Linked DNA regions of Beijerinckia sp. 28-YEA-48. The protein of the gene in region 3 interacts with the protein of the main gene of each other region in a pairwise test. Links are inferred from orthologs where the notes say so. Each region holds a gene or a part of one and is shown on either strand. Other genes may lie near its edges.

The links.
Region 1: the proteins of ybgC (region 3) and BLW50_RS09855 interact in binary tests that used the Escherichia coli proteins (3 or more experiments, as listed by UniProt). The link is inferred for Beijerinckia sp. 28-YEA-48 from one-to-one orthologs.
Region 2: the proteins of ybgC (region 3) and secA interact in binary tests that used the Escherichia coli proteins (3 or more experiments, as listed by UniProt). The link is inferred for Beijerinckia sp. 28-YEA-48 from one-to-one orthologs.

Annotation. Positions count from the first base shown.
Region 1 is NZ_FNSI01000001.1:2,088,537-2,091,681, reverse strand. Bases 100-3,090 are described here. They hold BLW50_RS09855 (acyl carrier protein), read left to right. Parts: upstream 100-1,470; coding sequence 1,471-1,710; downstream 1,711-3,090. Other genes in these bases: fabF (beta-ketoacyl-ACP synthase II), read left to right, coding at 1,864-3,090; fabG (3-oxoacyl-[acyl-carrier-protein] reductase), read left to right, coding at 451-1,188; fabD (ACP S-malonyltransferase), read left to right, coding at 100-395. In the rest of the region: more of fabD, read left to right, coding at 1-99; more of fabF, read left to right, coding at 3,091-3,126. UniProt on the Escherichia coli protein: Carrier of the growing fatty acid chain in fatty acid biosynthesis.
Region 2 is NZ_FNSI01000001.1:4,658,513-4,662,052, forward strand. What follows is about bases 129-3,514. They hold secA (preprotein translocase subunit SecA), read right to left. Parts: upstream 3,149-3,514; coding sequence 329-3,148; downstream 129-328. Other genes in these bases: BLW50_RS21900 (peptidylprolyl isomerase), read left to right, coding at 3,434-3,514. Outside these bases: BLW50_RS21890 (hypothetical protein), read right to left, coding at 1-31; more of BLW50_RS21900, read left to right, coding at 3,515-3,540. UniProt on the Escherichia coli protein: Required for protein export, interacts with the SecYEG preprotein conducting channel.
Region 3 is NZ_FNSI01000001.1:5,013,160-5,016,260, reverse strand. What follows is about bases 25-2,971. They hold ybgC (tol-pal system-associated acyl-CoA thioesterase), read left to right. Parts: upstream 25-1,267; coding sequence 1,268-1,675; downstream 1,676-2,971. Other genes in these bases: BLW50_RS23495 (mucoidy inhibitor MuiA family protein), read left to right, coding at 1,840-2,971; BLW50_RS23505 (metallophosphoesterase), read left to right, coding at 342-1,271; ruvB (Holliday junction branch migration DNA helicase RuvB), read left to right, coding at 25-279. In the rest of the region: more of ruvB, read left to right, coding at 1-24; more of BLW50_RS23495, read left to right, coding at 2,972-3,101.

The DNA.
Region 1 (3,145 bases), 2.9 Mb from region 3 along the record:
AAATCGCCAAGGCCAAGGGCGCGCGCCGCGCCTTGATCCTGCCGGTGTCGGCCCCCTTCCATTGCGCGTTGATGCAGCCCGCTGCTGAGGCGATGCGCGAGGCTCTGGGCTCTGTCACCGTCCGTCCGCCGAAAGTGCCGCTTGTCGCCAACGTGCTGGCAGCGCCGATCAGCGATCCCAATGAAATCCGCGCCCGGTTGGTCGAGCAGGTGACCGGCACCGTCAGATGGCGTGAATCGGTGGCCTATATGGCCAGCGAAGGCATCACCACCTTCTACGAACTGGGCGCCGGCAAAGTGCTGTCGGGCCTGGTCAAGCGCATCGCCGAAGGCGCGTCGGGCATTGCCATTGGCCAGCCGGTCGATATCGAGACCTTCAAGTCGCGCCGTCCTTGATCATCAACGATCTCGGGACCCATTTCGATTCCTGTATCCATTTAAGGAGTATCCCATGTTCGACCTGACCGGCATGAACGCGCTGGTGACCGGCGCCACCGGAGGTCTCGGCGGCGCCATTGCTCGCTCGCTCCACGCCCAAGGCGCGGTGGTCGGCCTGTCGGGCACCCGCACGGAGGCGCTTGAGGCGCTGGCCGGCGAGCTTGGCGAGCGCACCCATGTCCTGCCGTGCAACCTTGGCGATAAGGAGCAGGTCGAGGCGCTGGTGCCGGCGGCCGAAAAAGCGATGGGGCAGGTCGATATCCTCATCAACAATGCCGGCATCACCCGCGACGGCCTGTTCATGCGCATGAAGGACGAGGACTGGGACACGGTGCTCGCCGTCAATCTGACCTCGGCTTTCCGGCTCTCGCGCGCCGTGCTGCGTGGCATGATGAAGCGCCGTTTTGGCCGCATCATCTCCATCACCTCGATCGTCGGCGTCACCGGCAATGCCGGCCAGGGCAACTACGCCGCCTCGAAGGCTGGCATGATCGGCATGACCAAATCGCTCGCCGCCGAGGTCGCCAGCCGCACCGTGACGGTCAATTGCGTCGCCCCGGGCTTCATCCGCAGCCCGATGACCGAGGTGCTCAACGACAAGCAGAAAGAGGCGATCATGGCCAGCATTCCGGCCGGCCGACTCGGCGAAGGAGACGACATTGGCGCCGCTGTTATCTATCTAGCAAGCCGCGAAGCGTCCTATGTGACGGGCCAAACCCTGCACGTAAATGGTGGTATGGCTATGATTTAACTCGGTAATACTCGATATTGCCGAGCTGCCCTCTAATTTGCGCCGCCTCTCGCCTTGGAAAACGAAGTATGCTACGAGCGCGCAATTCCGCCGGTCTGGTTGGCGGTGCATTGTCCTCTCAAGACAGGCGCCACAACTTTTGTTAGAAGGATCGTCCCGCGGGACAGATGAGGCCGGTTAAGGTAATGGCGGATCGGATTGGCTGACGACGCGTTTGGTTTCGCGGGTCGGTTGATGGGCAGGTCGCCAGACAGTTTCTGAAATTAACGGGGAAGTTTGAAAATGAGCGATGTCGCCGAGCGCGTGAAGAAGATTGTTGTGGAACATCTTGGTGTTGATGCCGATAAGGTAGTCGACAATGCCAATTTCATCGATGACCTCGGCGCGGACTCACTCGACACTGTCGAACTCGTGATGGCTTTCGAGGAAGAGTTTGGCGTTGAGATTCCCGACGATGCCGCTGAGACGATCGTGACGGTCGGCGACGCCATCAAGTTCTTGGATAAGGCCCAGTCGGCCTAAGTCTCGTGGCCTGAGCAATCGGGCACGTGGCTGCCGTCTCGGCGATTCATGAAAGGGCCGGGCTTTCCGGCCCTTTTGTCTTGTGCTGTTCGTTCCGCCCGTGTTCGGGCATGATGTTCTGTGGAACGCATTGAAGTATTGGGGAGATGAGGCTTGAGGCGCGTCGTCGTAACCGGAATTGGTATGGTTTCGCCGTTGGCCAACGGTGCGGAAGAGACCTGGAAGCGTATTTTGGCTTCGAAGAGCGGCGCTGGCCGAATCGAGAGATTCGAGGTGTCCGATCTGCCGTGCCAGATCGCTTGCGAGGTCCCGCGTGGCGATGGTTCCGAGCATACGTTCAATCCTGACGAGTGGATGGAACCCAAGGAACAGCGCAAGGTCGACGATTACATCCTGTATGGCGTCGCTGCTGCGACCCAGGCTCTGGCGGACGCCGATTGGGCGCCGAAAGCCTATGAAGATCAGATCGCGACGGGCGTGCTGATCGGTTCCGGCATCGGCGGCCTCAATGGCATTTACGAAACGTCGCTGATCCTCAAGGAGCGCGGCCCGCGTCGCGTGTCGCCGTTCTTCATTCCCGGCCGGCTGATCAACCTGGTCTCGGGCTATGTCTCGATCCAGCACGGGCTCAAGGGGCCGAACCATTCGGTCGTCACCGCCTGTTCCACTGGCGCCCATGCTATTGGCGATGCCGGTCGTCTGATCGCGCTCGGCGATGCCGACGTGATGGTGGCTGGCGGGGCTGAATCGGCCGTTTGCCGCATCGGCATGGCTGGTTTTGCCGCCTGCCGCGCTTTATCCACCGGTTTTAACGATCAGCCTGAGAAGGGGTCGCGGCCTTACGACAAGGATCGCGATGGCTTCGTGATGGGCGAGGGCGCCGGTTGCGTCGTGCTCGAGGAATACGAGCACGCCAAGGCGCGCGGCGCGAAAATCTATGGCGAGCTGATCGGTTACGGCCTGTCGGGCGATGCATACCATATTACCGCTCCGGCCGAGGATGGCGACGGCGCCTTCCGCTGCATGTCGATGGCGATCAAGCGGGCCGGCATTGCCGCCTCCGATCTCGATTACATCAACGCCCACGGCACCTCGACGCCATTAGGCGACGAAATCGAGCTGGGCGCGGTGCAGCGGCTCGTCGGCAATTCCGCCAGCAAGGTGTCGATGTCGTCGACCAAATCGGCGACCGGCCATCTTCTGGGCGCCGCCGGCGCGATCGAGGCCATTTTCAGCCTGCTGGCGATCCGCGACAATATCGCGCCGCCGACCCTGAATCTGGATAATCCCTCGGTCGAGACGCCCATCGACCTCGTGCCGCACAAGCCGCGGCCGCGGGAGATCAACATCGCCCTGTCGAATTCGTTTGGTTTTGGTGGAACCAATGCGTCGGTGATTTTCCGCCGGGTGCATTAAGCTATCGGCCGGGAATGTC
Region 2 (3,540 bases), 350 kb from region 3 along the record:
CGGTTACGGTCTTGCGGATAATCGAGCTCATGCAAATCTCCTGTGTCGGTTTCAGTTCTGCCAAACCCGCAGGTCACTGAAGCGATGAGACGACATTAGAAGATGTTTGCTGAACGCAGCGTGGCAGCGGCGTTCATACACGGTTCATCGGGGTGCCCGGGCCTGGGTATTCGCGTCGATCCGGAGTTGGTGAAACGTACCGGCGACGCCATCAGATGATGGTCACAGCCTGACGGTTCCCGCGCTTTCAATCACCGCAAAATAAAAGCCTCGGTTCTGCTCATCAGAACCGAGGCTCAATCATGTGGCGGTGATGCTGAACGTCAGCTCAGACCAGCGCGCCGTGGCAATGTTTGAACTTCTTGCCGGAGCCGCAGGGGCAGACTTCGTTGCGACCGACCTTACCCCAGCTTGATGGATCGTCGGGATTGCGTGGCGCCGCAAGGACCGGAGCGGAGAGTGGCGCCAGGGCCGTCGCGGAGAATTCACCGGAGGCGATCTGCGCGTTGATGGCCTCGATCGCGGCCAGATCTTCCGCCGTCGGCGGCTGATCGGAGTAACCCTGTCCGGCGAGTGGATCCTGGTTGGCGCCCGGCTCGAACGAGACTTCGACGCGCATCAGCTGCTGGGTCGCGGTTTCGTGCCAGCGGGTGATCAAGGAGTTGAACAGGTCGAACGCTTCCGACTTGTATTCGTTGAGCGGATCGCGCTGCGCGAGGCCGCGCCAGCCGATGACCTGGCGCAGGTGATCGAGCTGCACGAGATGTTCGCGCCAGTAATGGTCGAGCACCTGCAGCACGACCTGCTTTTCGACATAGCGCATGACGTCGGGCGTGTTCTTCTCGACGCGCTCGGCATAGGCGGTATCGGCCGCCTTCTCGATGCGCTCGTTGAACTGTTCCCCGTCGATGCCCTCTTCCTTCGCCCAATCGCCGACGGGAGGTTCGATGCTGAGAATGTTTTTCAGTTCTTCGGTGAGGCCGGGGATATCCCAGGTCTCGGGATAGGAATCGGCCGGGACGTGTTTGCGGACCAGTTCGTCCACCACATTGGAGCGCATGTTGTGGACGGTCTCTTCCAGCGTTTCCTGCGCCATCATTTCGCGGCGCTGCTCGAAGACGACCTTGCGCTGGTCGTTCATCACGTCGTCGTATTTGAGAATGTTCTTGCGGATGTCGAAGTTGCGCGCCTCGACCTTCTGCTGCGCCTTCTCCAGCGCCTTGTTCACCCAGGGGTGGACGATGGCTTCGTCATCCTTGAGGCCGAGCTTGGTCAGCATCGAATCCATGCGTTCGGATCCGAAGATGCGCATCAAATCGTCCTGCAGCGACAGGAAGAACTTTGAACGTCCCGGGTCGCCCTGACGGCCGGAGCGGCCGCGCAGCTGGTTGTCGATACGGCGGCTTTCGTGACGCTCGGTGCCGATGATGTAGAGGCCGCCAGCGGCGATGGCCTTTTCCTTCAACGCGGCGATTTCGCTGCGGATCTCGGCTTCGCGCGTCTCGCGCTGCTGCGGATCGGTGACGTCCTTCAACTCGTGGGCGACGCGCATTTCGACGTTGCCGCCGAGCTGAATGTCGGTGCCGCGGCCAGCCATGTTGGTGGCGATGGTGATGGCGCCCGGCACGCCGGCTTCGGCAACGATATAGGCTTCCAGTTCGTGGAAGCGGGCGTTGAGGATGGCGTAGAGTTTCGCCGGCTTGCCGGCGTTGGCGGCGGCATAGAGCTTGGAGAGCTGCTTGGGATCGTCGAAGTTGATCTGCTTGTAGCCCTGCTTGCTGAGAAACTCTCCCAGCTGTTCGGACTTCTCGATCGAGGTCGTGCCGACGAGCAGCGGCTGCATGCTGGCATTGGCCGCTTCGATTTCGCGGACGATCGCCTTCAGCTTTTCTTCGGCCGAACGATAAACCTCGTCGTCTTCGTCGATGCGCGAAACCGGCCGGTTGGTCGGGATTTCGACCACGTCGAGCTTGTAGATCTCGGCGAATTCGTTGGCTTCGGTCGCCGCCGTGCCGGTCATGCCAGCAAGCTTCTTATAGAGGCGGAAATAGTTCTGGAAGGTGATCGAAGCCATGGTGATGTTTTCGGGTTGAACCGTAACATGTTCCTTGGCTTCGAGGGCCTGATGCAGGCCCTCCGAAAAGCGGCGGCCGGGCATCATGCGGCCGGTGAACTCGTCGATGATGACGACTTCGTCGTTGCGGACGATATATTCCTTGTCGCGCTGGAACAGCGTGTGGGCGCGCAGCGCCTGCTGGACGTGATGGACAATGGTGACGTTGGCGGCGTCGTACAGCGACGTATCGGTGATCAGTCCGGCCTCGCGCAGCAATTGCTCGATGTGCTCGTTGCCGGCTTCGGTCAAATTCGCCGTGCGCTGCTTCTCGTCGATTTCGTAATCGGCGCGCACCAGGTTGGGGATCAGCTTGTTGATGGAGTTGTAGAGATCCGACTTGTCTTCGGACGGGCCAGAAATGATCAGCGGCGTGCGCGCTTCGTCGACCAGGATGGAGTCGACTTCGTCGACGATCGCGAAATTGTGGCCGCGCTGGGCCATCTGCGCCAACTCATACTTCATGTTGTCGCGCAGATAGTCGAAGCCGAATTCGTTGTTGGTGCCGTAGGTGATGTCGGCCGCATAGGCGGTGGCGCGCTGCTCGTCGTCGATGCCGTGGACGATGATGCCAACGGTCATGCCGAGGTAGCGGTAAATCTGGCCCATCCATTCGGCGTCGCGGCGGGCGAGGTAGTCGTTGACGGTGACGACGTGGACGCCCTTGCCGGCCAATGCGTTGAGATAGGTGGCGAGGGTGGCGACCAGGGTCTTGCCTTCACCGGTGCGCATTTCGGCGATGGAGCCTTCGTGCAGGACCATGCCGCCGAGCAGCTGCACATCGAAATGGCGCTGGCCGAGGGTGCGCTTGGCGGCTTCGCGGACGGTGGCGAAAACCGGAACCAGGAGGTCGTCCAGGGTCTTGCCGGTGGCGAGCTCGGCGCGGAATTTTTCCGTCGAGGCGCGCAGTTCGTCGTCGCTCAGCTTAGCGATTTCGGGTTCCAGCGCGTTGATGGCGTCGACCTTGGACGCATATTGCTTCAGGCGTCGCTCATTGGCGGAGCCGAAGATTTTTTTCGCGATGGCGGCGAACATTCAAAAACCCTTCTGATCCGGCGAGCCGTTCTAGGCGAGCGGGCGGCTGTAGCTTGTTCCGCTGCCCAGGCGTCGGGCGGTGTGCTCTCGGGCGCAGCGGGAAGCTGGCAGAGAGCCGCAAAACGGGCGAGAAATAAGATCGGGGTACACCCTTGTCAATGAAACGAGTGCTTTGAAGTGGCGGGCCAATCGGCGCAGGCGGGACGTTCGCTTGTCCGACTCACGGAATTGACAGATTGTGGGTTCAGTAATCCTACCATCCTATGGCCGTTACTGGAGCTTTCTATGACATTTCACCGTTTTAGGCCGTGGCTTGGCGCGGCCGGCCTTGCTATTTTTCTGGCAGGGCTCACCCCGGCTACAGCCAAGGTTTTGGCCAAGGTGGACGGTCA
Region 3 (3,101 bases):
GACGCCATTGGCCTCGACCAGATGGATCGGCGCTATTTAACCTTGATTGCCGAAAATTTCGGCGGCGGCCCGGTCGGCATCGAGACCATCGCGGCGGCGCTGTCGGAACCGCGCGACGCCATCGAAGACATTATCGAGCCGTATTTGCTGCAGCAGGGCTTCCTGCAGCGCACCCCACGCGGCCGCCTCCTCACCACCAACGCCTTCAAACATCTGGGCCTTGCCGAACCCAGGCGGGAGGTGCCGCAATTTGGCCTGTTTGACGATGAAGAAGATTAGGCCAAGTTCTCTTATCCCGCTTGCTCCTCCTTCCATCCGCCCCGGAGCTTGATGCTCGCCTGATGGTTACGCGCCGCGCCTTCCTCCGTCTTCTCTCCGGCCTTGTCGCGGCCGGCGCAGCGACGTCCGCTTACGGCATCGTCATCGAGCCGCTCTACCGGTTGCAGGTGACGCGCTATGCGCTGAAGCCGCGCAACTGGCCGGCCGATCTCAATCTGCGCCTCGCCATCGTCGCCGATATCCATGCCTGCTCGCCGTGGATGACGGCCGAACGCGTCGCCGGCATTGTCGCGCGCACCAATGCGATGAATGCCGATATGATTCTTTTGCTTGGCGACTATATCGCCGGCCACAAATACCAGACGCCGATCCCGCCGCATGAATGGGCCCAGGCGCTGCAGGCTTTACATGCGCCATTAGGCGTTCATGCGGTCCTCGGCAATCACGACTGGTGGCAGGACCGGGCGGCGATGAAGCGCAGCAAAGGCCCGACGATCGCCGGCCAGGCGCTCGAAGATGTCGGCATCAAGGTCTATGAAAACGACGTCGCGCGGTTTGAAAAAGACGGCAAGCCATTCTGGCTCGCGGGGCTTGGCGATCAAGTCGCTTTCGTTGCCCAGCGCGGCTGGCGCAATCCACACCACGGCATCGACGATCTTCCCGGCACGTTAGCGAAGATCACCGACGATGCGCCCATCATCCTGATGGCGCATGAGCCGGACATTTTTCCGAAAGTGCCCGATCGCGTATCCCTCACCCTCTCGGGCCATACCCATGGCGGCCAGATCCGCATCTTCGGCTATGCGCCTGTGGTGCCCTCGCACTATGGCCGACGCTTCGTCTACGGCCATGTCAACGAAGGCGGCCGCGATCTCATCATCTCCGGCGGCCTTGGCTGCTCGATCCTTCCCGTGCGCATCGGCTCGCCGCCAGAGATCGTCGTCGTCGATCTCGGCCAGCCGACGCAACCGCTGACGACCTCGCGCGCATGAACCAGCACCCGCCGCATCTTCTGCCGCTGCGTGTCTATTACGAGGACACGGATTTTTCTGGCGCCGTCTATCACGCCAATTATCTGCGCTTCATGGAACGCGGCCGCACCGAATATCTGCGCCAGGCCGGCATTCATCAGCACGAGGTTTTCGCCGGCCTGCATGGCGAAGCCTTCGGCTTCGTCGTGCATCGGATGAACATCGAATTCCGCCGCCCCGCGCGAATGGACGATCTCCTGACGGTGGAAACAACAGCCCGCGAGATTCGCGGCGCGGCGATCGATCTGGCGCAACGCGTGCTGCGCGGCGACGAAGTGCTGGCCACCGCCGACGTGCGCGTCGCCTGCGTGATCAACGGCCGCGCCGCGCGCTTACCAGCCTGGGTGCGCGAGCGCCTCGCGTAAGGTGCGTTAACGCACATCCTCGCAGCGTTCATGCACGTCGGTCCGTCATGTGATCGCCGCCCGATCGCGTCGTTTTACCGCCGTGAATTCAACGTAATTGTTGGCAGAAATCGCACCGCCGCCGGGGCTGGCTGCTCACCTTCAAGCCCCATTGGGAGACATCCATGGAGACACCCTTGCGACCGCAGACCCTTGCCTTCGCCGCAGCCTCCACATCCTTTCGCAACAGCTCTATTCTCACCATCGTTTCATTGCCCGCTTTGCTCGCCGCAGCGCCAGCCTTCGCCGCCTCTTTCGAGGTCGCGTCCAAGATCGATGCGGTCACCGTCTATCCCGATGCCGCCAGCGTCATTCGCCACGCCAGCATCGAACTGCCCGCCGGCACACATACCCTGGTGTTTCGCGGCCTGCCGATGAACCTCGACCCAGCCTCGCTGCGCATCGAAGGTGAGTCCGACGGTAAACTGTCGATCGGCTCGGTCGAATCGCGCATCGCGCCGGCCGACAATGCCCAGGCGGATTCCGCCATCGCCGAGCAATTGCGCAAGCTGCGCAACGATCGCGACATCAAGCAAACAATGATCGACACGCTCAATGCCAAGCGCGACATGATCAGCCGCTATGCGCAAGCCTCGCCGGAGAAACTTGGCGGCGACAGCGCGCCGCTCGAAATCGACAAATGGAATGCCGCCTGGGACGTAGTCGGTGGCGCCATGGGCAAGATCAACGAAGAATTGCGTGTCGCCCGCAACGATCTGCGGGATCTCGACGACAAGATCAAGACGGTGGAGAATTCAACCCGCGCACCCGACAACCGCACACGGCCGCTGCGCGAAGTGACCGTCGAGCTCGAAGCCGGCAGCGCGTTGAAAGGCAGGATGCTCCTCACCTATCGCGTCAACGGCGCGAGTTGGCGTCCGATCTACGACGCGCAGCTGACCACCGATGCGAAGGGCGGCAAGGCGTCGCTCGATCTGGTGCGCCGCGCGCTGATCTCGCAACGCACCGGCGAAGATTGGAAAGGCGTGACGCTTTCGGTCTCGACCGCGCGCGTCAATCGCGGCACCCGTGCGCCCGACATGCAGACCCAACGCCTGGCCTTCTGGGAACCGCCGGTGATCATGTCGCGCTCGGCTGCCCCCGCGCCGCCACGAGCCAAATTGAATGCGCCGGTTCAAGCCGAAGCCCAGCAATCGTCGGATGAGGCGCGCTTCAAAAAGGCCGAGGAGGTGGAGTCCAATCTTGAGACCGGCGCTTTCGAAGCCGCCTTCCGCGTGCCAGGCCGCATCGACATTCAAGGCGATGGCGGCCAGCGCGCGCTGCGCATCGGCAGCAAGACCGTGGCAGCCGATGTTTTGATCCGCACCACGCCGGCGCTGGACCAGAGCGCCTACCTCGATGTCAGTTTCGTCAACGAGGATGAGGC